Regions from separate parts of the Micromonospora sp. NPDC005686 genome, predicted to be linked through region 2. Evidence: riboswitches for the same ligand, from Rfam matches in the RefSeq annotation. Region 2 holds a riboswitch; the other holds the start of a gene.
What was found. A riboswitch is a leader RNA that binds a small molecule or an ion and turns the genes downstream of it on or off. The one in region 2 is predicted to bind cyclic di-AMP.
Positions count from the first base shown of each region.

Region 1: another riboswitch for cyclic di-AMP. It lies ahead of ACFYON_RS05460 (hypothetical protein); the one in region 2 lies ahead of ACFYON_RS10080 (transglycosylase family protein).

Region 1 covers NZ_JBIAIY010000002.1:304,357-309,865, forward strand. Annotated here, with positions in the region: gene ACFYON_RS05455 (carbonic anhydrase) at 1-438, shown strand, start outside; gene ACFYON_RS05460 (hypothetical protein) at 495-1,523, opposite strand; cyclic di-AMP (ydaO/yuaA leader) riboswitch at 1,527-1,658, opposite strand; gene ACFYON_RS05465 (YibE/F family protein) at 1,813-3,087, opposite strand; gene ACFYON_RS05470 (SHOCT domain-containing protein) at 3,251-3,430, opposite strand; gene ACFYON_RS05475 (metal-sensitive transcriptional regulator) at 3,586-3,885, opposite strand; gene ACFYON_RS05480 (heavy-metal-associated domain-containing protein) at 3,966-4,172, shown strand; gene ACFYON_RS05485 (hypothetical protein) at 4,207-5,178, shown strand; gene ACFYON_RS05490 (heavy metal translocating P-type ATPase) at 5,196-5,509, shown strand, end outside.
Region 2 covers NZ_JBIAIY010000003.1:635,789-641,297, forward strand. Annotated here, with positions in the region: gene ACFYON_RS10075 (LLM class flavin-dependent oxidoreductase) at 1-1,092, opposite strand, end outside; cyclic di-AMP (ydaO/yuaA leader) riboswitch at 1,258-1,403, shown strand; gene ACFYON_RS10080 (transglycosylase family protein) at 1,402-2,040, shown strand; gene ACFYON_RS10085 (YbaB/EbfC family nucleoid-associated protein) at 2,261-2,710, shown strand; gene ACFYON_RS10090 (M4 family metallopeptidase) at 2,866-4,929, opposite strand; gene ACFYON_RS10095 (transglycosylase domain-containing protein) at 5,305-5,509, opposite strand, start outside.

The DNA.
Region 1 (5,509 bases), on a different contig from region 2:
CGTACCGCCGGGCACACCGCCGGGCCGGAGGTGCTCGGCAGCGTCGAGTACGCCGTCACCGTGCTGGGCACCCCGCTCGTCGTGGTGCTCGGGCACGACTCGTGCGGCGCGGTCCAGGCCGCCCGCGAGGGGGTCCGCACCGGCGCCGGCCCGGCCGGGCACCTGGGCGCGGTGGTGGACGCGGTCTCACCCAGCCTGCTGCGCGCCGCCCGCCAGGGCGTCGAGGACCTCGACGGCATCATCGACGTGCACATAGCGCAGACCGTGGAGGCGCTGCTGGCCCGGTCTGCCGTCCTGGCCGAGTGGGTGGCGGCGGGGCGGTGCACGGTGGTCGGTATGTCGTACCGGCTCGCCGGCGGCGAGGTGCGGACCGTGGCGCAGTCCCCGGCCCTGCTGCCCGCTCAGGCGGCGCCCGCCGATCCGGCGCTGGCGGGCTGACCGCACGGACGACGGAAAAGGGGCCGCCCTCGGGCGGCCCCTTTCGCGTCCGGGCGTCAGAGCAGCGACATGTGGACGTGGTCGGTGTGGTTCGACGGCCCGCTGTAGGAGCGCCAACCGGTGGCCGGGAACCAGATCTGCCGGTTCCAGATGACGTAGTAGATGCCCAGCCGGTCGGCGTTGCGGATGAGGAAGGCGGCCACCTCGTTGCCGTACCTGCGGGTGTCGTTGTTGTGCCAGGGCGCGAAGCCGCTGTTCTGCAGCGACCAGTCACACGCCTTGCCCTTGGGGTGCTCCCACGGCCCGCCGGACCGGTAGCAGCCCACGAAGCGCTTGAAGCCCGCGCGCCGGACCTCCTTGTACGCGTGCAGCGTGCGCGGCGTGACGCAGCCCGAGGTGGTCGGGTCGTCCTCGCTGCACGACTCCGACTTCCACCCGCCGTCGGCGGTGCGGCCGGGGGCGACCTTGGCGACCGGTGAGGTGGCGGAGACCAGGCCGCCGGTGAAGCCGAGACCGCCGACGAGCTTCAGCGCGCGCTCGGCCTGCACCTTCTCGCGCTCCATCGCGTTCTTCTGCTTCTCCTGCTCGCGTACCTCGGCGTCGAGCGCGATCTTGGCCTGTTCGGCGCGGTTCTTGACCGCGTTGATGGCCGCCAGGCGCTGCGCGTTGAGGAGGTTCAGCTCGTCCAGGGCGTTCACCCGGCGGACGAACGAGTCGGGGGAGTTGCTCTCCAGCAGCATTGCCATCGCGCCCATCCGGCCGGTCCGGTAGGACTGGGCGGCGAGCTGGTTGACCTGCGGGCTGAGCGCGTCGAGTTCGGCCTGTGCCGTCTTCACCTCGGCCGCCAGCCGCCGCTGGCGGTCCTGCGACTTGGCGAGCTTCGCCTTGGCCTGGAGGAAGTTCCGGTTGGCGGAGTCGATCGCCTCGGTGATGAGCGGCGGTTCGCCGTCCTCCTCGTGCCCCGAGGGGGTGCCGGGGGCCGCCGCGGTGGGGGCCGCGGTCGCCGGGGTGGGCCCGGCCAGCACGGCCAGTGCGGCCAGCGCGGCCACCACGGGTGTCAGCCAGCGGCGCAGGGGTGCCGTCACAGTGTTCCCTTCCGTCGGCCGCCGACCGGGTTAGCTGACGGGTTCGGGACGGAAGTGGCCCCTACCGCTGTCGCGGATTCACCCCATGTACCTGGTTCCCCGGCTCGCCCGCGGGCGATTGGGCGGCGGCACCGCTGGCGCAGGTGCGCGCCTTCGGCGGTGACCGGCAGCGAGGTTACCCGACAGCACTCGTGAGGATCTACGTCCGGAAGCCGACCAATAGCGAGATTTCGCCGTGGCGCGCCGTGACCAGCGTCGCGTTTGAAATCGATGGTCACCCTGCGGAGTTTCACCATGCGCCCTCCGTACTCCTTCCGCCGCCGAGCGCCTCCAGCGCGTCGTCCCGTCCGGCCGGCGGCCGGGGCGCGGGCGGCGCCGCGTCCGCGCCGCGCGAGCGCCGTCCGGCGGTGGTCACGATCGCGGCCAGTCCGGTCGTCAGCGGTACGGCGGCGATCAGGCCGAGCGTGGCCACCGCGCTGCGGACGATCTCCTGGGCGAGGAACTCGCTGGTGAGGATCTCGCTGACCGGGCGGGAGTCGGCGACCAGCAGGAGCAGCAGCGGCAGCGAGGCGCCCGCGTACGCCAGCACGATGGTGTTGACGGTGGACGCGATGTGGGCCCGGCCGACCCGGGTCGCCGCCCGGTAGAGCTGCCGCCGGGACAGCCCGGGGTTGGCGTGCGCCAGTTCGGTGACGGTGGCCGCCTGGGTGACCGTGACGTCGTCCAGCACGCCCAGCGAGCCGATGATGATGCCGGCCAGCAGGAGGCCGTGCAGGTCCACGTCGGCCTGGAACATGGACAGCGTGGTGGCGTCCTCGCTGCCGAAGCCGGTCAGATGGGTGGCGGACGTGGCGAGCAGGCCGAGCACGCCGGTGATCACCAGGCTGCCGAGCGTGCCGAGCACCGCCACCGACGTCTGCGCGGTGATCCCGTGGGTCAGATAGAGCACCACGAACATGATCAACGCGGCGCCGACGATCGCCACCAGCAGCGGCGGCTGGCCGGCGCCGATGCCCGGCAGCACGAAGCCGAGCAGGATGGCGAAGCTGGCCGCCAGGCCGGCGAGCGCGGCGAGCCCGCGCCAGCGGCCGAACGCCACGATCGCGGCGGCGAACAGCACCATGAGCCAGATCAGCGGCGTACCGCGCTGGTGCTCGGCGATGTTGTAGGACTTGACCGCCGGATCGGCCGGGTCGGTCAGCTCGACCAGGACGACCTCGTCGCCGACCGCGACCCGGGGTGCGCCGGGCCCGGCCGGGATCGGCGTCTCGACCTGACGGCCCGCGTCCGGACCCTGCTCGGCGGTCACCGTCACGGTGCCGCAGGGGCCGCCCCCGCCGTCCGGGGCCTCCGGGGTCGGCGGGCAGGGCTCGGTGACCACCCGGGTCACGGTGCCGTGGTAGCGGGGGACGTCCGCGCCGCCGACCGGCTCCCGGTCCTGCCGGGGCCAGAGGACCAGCGCCGCGATCACGGTGAGTGCGAACAGCGGCACCACCACGGCGACGAGCAGCCGGCGTACGCCCGGCGGCGCGGCGGGTGCGGGGTGGGTGTGGTCGGCACCCATGGCGTCTCTCCCAACGGTCGCGGCGACGCCTGGTCCGCCGGACCGGTCTGGTCACCCGGGCGGCGCGGACGTGTCGACCACGTCCGGGTCGTCGCCCGGCCATGGTAGGCAGCCTGACCGGCTGGCCCCGGGCGCCGGGACCGGTGACGCTCGCCTCGCGTGATCAGGCCAGACCGGCCCGGCGTCGCCGGTACTCGTCCTCGTCGATCTCGCCGCGGGCGTACCGCTCGTCGAGGATGCGCCGGGCCGTCGTCGGGCCCAGGTACTGCGGGCCGGTCCACCGCACGGCCGCCCAGACGAGCCCTGCCAGCACCGCGAGCACCAGCAGGGACCAGATCCACATCCAGCCCATCATCGGGCTCTGCCACATCATCGGGCCGCCCTCCGTCCATCACCGCGGGTCCGCCGGACCGGCCTGCCCGCCACTTCGACGGTACGGCCGCCCGGAGGTGTCAGCTCGGGTCGATGTGCCCTGCTCCGAGGGTCGGAGGTCCCCGCTCAGCCGCGCTTCATCAGGCGGCCGACGGCGGCCATCATCTCGGTCGCCATCTCGTCGGCCCGGCCCTCGGCGGCGCCCTCGTGCATGCAGTGCCGGGCGTGCCCGTCGAGCAGGCCGAGGCCGACCTTGTCCAGCGCCGCCTGGATGGCCGAGATCTGCGTGAGCACGTCGATGCAGTAGCGGTCGTCCTCGACCATCTTCTCGATGCCACGGACCTGACCCTCGATCCGGCGGAGCCGGGCGAGGAGTTGGTCCTTGCTGGCGGTGTAGCCCCGGGTCGGGCTGGACGGCGCGGTCATGAAGCCGAGGATAGCGTACCCCTCGGGGGTATGCTAACGTTCGGCACGTACCCCTAGGGGGTATAAGATCGGAGGGCGAGATGGAAACCACCTACCAGGTGAGCGGCATGACCTGCGGGCACTGCGCCAACTCGGTGAGCACCGAGCTGAGCGCGCTTCCGGGCGTCACCGACGTCCAGGTCGACCTGGACGGCGGCCGGGTCACCGTCACCAGTCGGAACCCGCTGGACGTGGACGCGGTCCGCGCGGCGGTCGACGAGGCCGGCTACGACCTCGTCGGTGCGTGACGGTCCGGCGGACCCGAGAAACCGAGGAGACACCATGAACACGGCGACGAAGCTCAGTGGCTTCGCCCTCGGCCTCGTGGCGGTGTTCGGCGCGGCGTACGGGATCGGCAACCTGGCCGATCCCGTCGCCCCGGCCGCCGAGACCCGCCACGACGACAGCGCCGGCGACCACGGGGCCGGCGACGCCGGTCACGGCGACGAGAGCGGCGCCTCCGCGCACCTGCCCGGCGGGCTGCTCGTCTCCGAACGCGGCCACACGTTCCAGCACGCCGCCGCGCCGGCCGGGCAGTTCGCCTTCCGGATCACGGGCCCGGACGGCACACCCGTCACCCGCTACGAGGTGGCCCACGACAAGCGCATGCACCTGATCGTCGCCCGCCGCGACCTCTCCGGCTTCCGGCACGTCCACCCGGAGATGGACGGCGACGGCACCTGGCGCGTCGCCTCGCCGTTGGACGGCCCCGGCGTCTGGCGGGCGTTCGCCGACTTCACCCCGGCCGGCGGGGAGCCGCTCACCCTGGGCCTGGACGTCACGGTCCCCGGCGAGCTGGCCGCCCGGCCGCTGCCGGCGCCGGCGACCACCACCACCGTCGATGGCTACACGGTCACCCTGACCGGCACGCCGGAGCCGGGCCGGACCAGCCGGCTCACGCTCTCCGTCAGCCGCGACGGGCGGCCGGTCACCGACCTCGCGCCCTACCTCGGCGCGTACGGGCACCTGGTGGCGCTGCGGCAGGGCGACCTGGCGTACCTGCACGTGCACCCGGAGGGCACGCCCGGCGACGGGCGCACAGCGGCCGGTCCGGCGATCACGTTCGCCGCCGAGGTGCCGTCGGCCGGGGCGTACCGTCTCTACCTGGACTTCCGGCACGGCGACGCGGTGCACACCGCCGAGTTCACAGTCCTGGCCGGCGACCGGACCGTGCCGGCGCCCGCCGCGCCGGCATCCACCACCGCACCGACCCCGGACGCCGGACACGGCACCCCCGGGCACGGGCACAGTTGAGCGCCGGAGGTGCCGCGATGACTGCCACGGGAAAGGCGCTGCCCACCGCGCCGAATCTGATCGAGCTGGCGATCGGCGGGATGACCTGCGCGTCCTGCGCCGCCCGGATCGAGAAGAAGCTCAACCGGATGGACGGCGTCGAGGCCACCGTCAACTACGCCACCGAGAAGGCCACCGTCCGGTACGCCGACGACATCGCGCCGGCCGACCTGATCGCCACGGTCGAGAAGACCGGCTACACCGCAGTGGTGCCGCCGCCGCCCGAGCAGGCGGAGGCGGCAGCGGCCGGGGAGCCGGTGGACGGGCTGCGCACGGCGCGTACCCGGCTCTG
Region 2 (5,509 bases):
CAGGTGCTGCCCGGCGGCCTGTCCCCGGGGCGGGTAGGCGTGCCCGGCCGGCGGCGGCGGGGCGCTCGGGCGGGTGGACTCGTCCCAGGGGCGGCGTGCGCTCAGGCGTACCCCCGGGTCCGGGGTGGGGGTGACCCCGAGCGTGCCGGCGCCGCCGCCGGCGGCCTGTTGTCCAGCGGCCGGGCGGGGCTCGGGCGCGGTGCGCTCGGCGGCGACCAGCTCGCGCACCGCGGGCGCGACCTCCTGGCCGAAGATCTGGATCGCGCGCGGCTCGTCGCTGCCGAGGATGAACGTGGTGATGCCGTGCTCCAGCGTGAGCCCGGCCAGTTCCTCCACCCACTGCTCCGGCGGCCCGGCCAGGAGGCCGCCCGACGAGCGGGCGAACGTGCCGGTCACGTTGAGCATGCGGCGGATCGCGGCCGGATCGCGTCCGGCGGCCCGGGCGCCCTCGTCCACCAGGGCGTTCAGGGCGGGCAGCTCGTCGGGGCCCTTCGGCAGGTACGACAGGGACGGCAGCCAGCCGTCCGCGGCGCGGCCGACCAGGCGCAGCATGCGCGGCTTGTACGCGCCGACCCAGATGCCCACCGGGTGCGCGGGCGCCGGGCCGCGCTTGGCGCCGACCACCTGGTAGTGCTCGCCGTCGACGCGGATCATGCCGCGGCGGTCGGTGTCCCAGACCTCGCGGATCACCCGGATCGCCTCGTCGAGGGCATCGACGGCCGCGCCCGGGGACAGGCGTCGCCCGCCCGCCGCCTCGATCGCGTCCCAGAACGCGCCCGCGCCGAGTCCCAGCTCGACCCGGCCGCCGGTGAGCAGGTCCAGGCTGGCGACGCTGCGGGCCAGCACCACCGGCTGGCGCAACGGCAGGTTCAGTACGTTTCCGGCCAGGCGGACGCGTTCGGTGGCGGCAGCCACGTAGGACATCAGCGTCCAGGTGTCCAGGAAGCCCGGCTGGTACGGGTGGTCCTGGAACGTGACCAGGTCCAGCCCCACCTGCTCGCAGAGCCGGGCCAGCGCCACCACCTGGTCCGGCTGCGCGGCGGCGGGGGTGAGGAAACCGCCGAAGGTCAGCTCGTGTCCGTGATCGGTCATCTGTCCCGCCTCCCGTGATCTTGCCCAGCCCTGCCACGGTAGCGCCCGGTAGCCCGGCCGGGTGAAGGGCATCACAAGAAGTGGACGATCGACGCAAAGCGCTCTTAGCGTCGGTTTCGTTCGCAGTAGCGGACACCGCAGGCCGGAAACGCCAAATCCCGCCGTCGGCCGCGGTCACCGAACCTCGTGCGGGAGCGGGGGAACCACACGTTCCACGGTGCATCGTCACCTCGGGGTGAAGCCGCCACCGGCGGCCGGGCTCCTCGGCCCGAACCCGACAGCTCACCTCGTCGGCGTGGAGGAATCCACATGGCAACTGAACACTCAGCCCGAGGCCGCCGTACCGCTCTCGGAGCGGTGATGGCCGGCGCCGCCCTCGGCGCCGCGACCCTGTTCGGCTCGGCCGCTCCGGCCAGCGCGGGCGTCAACTGGGACGCTGTCGCTCGCTGCGAGTCGGGCGGCAACTGGAAGATCAACACCGGTAACGGCTACTACGGCGGGCTCCAGTTCTCCCGCGCCACCTGGAACGGCTACGGCGGCCAGAAGTACGCCGCCCGCGCCGACCTGGCCAGCCGGTCCGAGCAGATCGCCGTCGCGGAGAAGGTGCTGCGCGGGCAGGGCATCGGCGCCTGGCCGGTCTGCGGCAAGAAGGGCGGCTCGGCGAAGAAGGGTTCCGGGTCGGCCACTGCCGACAAGCGGTCAGGCGTGAAGAAGGCCGCGCCGCGGCGTCCCGCCACGAAGAGGGCCGCACCGGAGCGGGCCCTCGTCGCGCCGCGGCCCGGTACCGGCGCCGGGACGTACCTGGTCCGGCCCGGGGACACGCTGTCGGAGATCGCCGTGGCGCAGCGCGTCGACGGCGGCTGGCGTGCCCTGCACGAGCGCAACCGCACGGTGGTCGGTGACGACCCGGGGCTGATCTTCCCCGGTCAGCGGCTGCGCCTGCGCTGAGCGGCTCCGGCGGCGCCCGGCCGGGTCACCCCGGCCGGGCGTTCGCCCGTCCGCGACACGCCGCGTCAACGGGTCTCCGCCCGGGCGCGACACGCCGCACCACGGGCGTCCGGCCTGCTCGCGGCACCGGGAGGCGACCCACGCCGGCAGGCGAGCGCGATTCGTCGGGGCCGGTTGCTAGGGTCACGGTGCTCGGCTAAGACGTGAGGAAAGCGCGGATATGACCAACGACCCGTTCTCGGCGGCCGCGAGCCTCGATGAGCTGCTGACCCGTACCCAGCAGGCGCTCACCTCGATGCGCTCGCGGGCCTCGGCGCATGCCGACGGCGAGGCGGGCGACCTCCTGCGCGCCGAGGGCACGGCCGCCGGCGGCCGGGTCCGCGCCGTCGCCGTCCAGGGTGGCCGGCTGGATTCCGTGACGATCGACCCGGAGCTGGCCGGCGAGCCGCTGGGCGTCCTCTGCGAACACCTCGTCGCCGCCGCCAACGCGGCGCTGTCCGAGCTGGACGCCCAGGTCAGCGCGTCCGCGCGGGCCGACGCCGACGCGCTCGCCGCCCGGCTCGGCAGCATGGGCGACCAGGCCGAGCTGTTCGGCCGCGCGATGCACGAGGCGGCCGCGCGGATCCACCGCGACCGGGGCGCCGCGTCCCAGGGCGCGTGCCCGGCCTGACGCATCGGTGCCGGCCGGACGACGCGCCCGGCCCGGCGCGACGACGCGCCCGGCCCGGCGCGACGAAGCGGCCGGCCCGGCGCGACGACACCCGGCCGGGCGCGACGAGGCGGCCGGCCGTCGGGAGGACGACGACCGGCCGCGCTACGCCACGGTCAGCTCAGGTTGACCGCGGTGTCGTCGACGACGAAGGACGTCTGCAACGAGCTGTCCTCCACGCCGCTGAACGAGATGGTCGCCGTGGTGCCGGCCAGCGACGAGATGTCGAAGGACCGCTGCACGTAGCCGGTGGCCTTGTTCAGGTTGGAGTAGGTGGCCAGCGTGGTGCTGCCCGCCTTGACGGTGAGCTTGTCGTACGCGGTGCTGGTGGTCGACTCCGCGCTGTCGATGTGCAGCCAGAAGCTCAACGTCGCACGGCATCCGGCCGGGATCGTCACCGACTGACTGAGCGTGTCGGTGTGCGACGAGCCGTATCCGTCCAGCCACGCCTTGTACGAGCCGCCGTGCGCGGCCTGGCCGCTGTTGGTGGTGATGACGCCGGACGAGGCGCTCCAGCTCACGTTGCCCGACTCGAAGCCCGGGTTGGCGAGCTTGTTGCCGGAGCAGCCGCCCGGCGGCGGGGTGGTCGTGGTGCTCGGGGTGGGCGTCGGGCTGCCGCCGGAGCAGGTCGGGTCACCGGACTGGGCGGGCACGCTCACCGCGTCCCAGGCGGCCTTGACCGTGTTGAACTCCGCGCAGCTGCCGGGGTAGAGGTTCTTGGCCGCCTGCAGCGTCCAGGTGCGGTACTTCAGGTACGACGAGGACGAGGTCTTCAGCAGCATGCCGTTGTACATGATCTTGATGGCCTTCTGGATGCCCAGGCCGGTCACGCTGCTGCTGTTGCAGGTCGAGCTGGACGGCTGCCCGTTCGTCGGGCTGCTGCCGTTCGCCAGCAGGTAGAACCAGTGGTTGCCCGGCCCGGCCGCGGCGTGCACCTCGGTCGACGGGATGCTGCTGGAGTAGCAGTTCGGGTCGCCGAGCGCCGACGGGTTGTACATGTTGCGGATCGGGCCGGAGCCGACCAGGTTGATCTTCTCGCCGACCAGGAAGTCCGGCGCGTCGTAGCTGGACGGCTCGTTGGCGAACCACTCGGTGGCCGCGCCGAACGTGTCCGCCACGAACTCCTGCGTGCCGCCGCCGGAGATGCCGCCCGGGGTGTTGTCGTCGATGCCGTGGCCGATCTCGTGCGCCACCACGTCCAGCGAGCCGATCCACTGACCGGCGGTGTTCTTGCCGATCTGCACCTGGCTGCCGTCGTAGTAGGCGTTCTGGTCGTTGAGGCCCACCCGGATCGGCCAGTAGCCGCCGTTGCCGTTGGCGCCGTTGCGGCCCAGCCACTGGGCGAGCATCTTGTGCTCGGTCTGCGCGGAGAACAACGCGTCCACGCAGCCGGTCTCCTTGTTGGTGCCGGTGCCGTTGCCCCACACGTCGTCGGAGCCGCTGAACGTGGTGTTGTTCGCCGCGTCCTGGCAGCTCAGGTTCGTGACGGTCGGGTCCTTCATGGTGTACGTGGAGCCCGACTGGGTGGTGTTGAGCGTGAGCGGGCTGGGTCCGTTCCAGGCGCCGGTGCCGGTGCCGCGTACCACGTGCTCCTGCTGGCGCAGGACCGCGCCGGTGCGGGCGTCGACGTCGACGGTGAGCCGGCTGGGGCCGTCCGCGCTGGTGCCGCGTACCGTGGTCTCCCAGGCCAGCGCCGGTGCGGCGCCGAGCGTGTAGACCACGAGCGTGGTGCCCTCGACCGCGCTCACGGTCTTGAGCTGTGCGCGTGCCGTCTTCGCGGCGGCGGCCCGGGTCAGCGCGGGCGTGGTGGCGAGGGCGCCGATCGGGCGCTGCTGGGCGACCGAGGCGTACTTCAGGTTGCCGGCGGAGTCCGTGGCGAGCACGAAGTCGCCGCCGACCACCGGCAGTCCCTTGTAGGTGCGCTCGTAGGGCACGTACTGGGTGCCCTCGGAGGAGATGACCGGCTTCTGGACGAACGCGTCGTCAGTGCCGGCCTGCAGGTACGCGGGGCGGTCCGCGACCAGGGCGCGGGCCGAGTCGGCGGCGGCCGCACGGGCCTGGGCCGGGTTCGGGGCGGCGGGTCCGGGTGGCGCGGCCTGCACGGCCGCGGCGGTGCCGGCGGCGAGGATGCCGGCCGCGGCCGCGCCGGTGAGCGCGGCGAGGCGAGGTGAGAGTTTCACGGAGGTCTGCTCCTGTTCTACAGGTGCGCCGCACGGAGCCCGGTGGGGTCGGGCGGCGCGGTGGTGCGAGGCAGGGTGACGGCCGGTCACCGGAGCTGCCGGCGTGGCTCCGGGTCGACAGATCGACCGTCGTGAGTCGCCGGGGGTCGGCGGCTCGCTGGTGCACAATCACACGCCGCCCGAGCCCGGAGCAATGGGTGACCTGGGCAACCGACACTCGCCGTGCGCCCCGCCGCGGACCTCCACGCACGCAGCCATGATCTTCAATAGCCCCTGATCAGGGCGAATATCGTCGATGGTGAATGGGTGCCGGTGCAAATTGCGGACGTTGCCGCTGTGCGCGGATGGCGCACATAGACGCGAGGCGACAGCGGGTCAGCGCGGACCGCGGGTCCGCGTCGGCGCCCCGGTGGGCGGCGGCGGTAGTGACGGCGTCAGCGTCGGCCGCGAAGTCGGCCGTCCGGTCGGGTCCGGGCTGGGGCTCGACGAGGAGGGACTCGGGCTCGGGCTCGGCGACTCCGACGGCGTCGGCGCGGCGGTGGTCGGCGGCGGTGGCGCCGACCGGGTCGGCTCCGGGGTC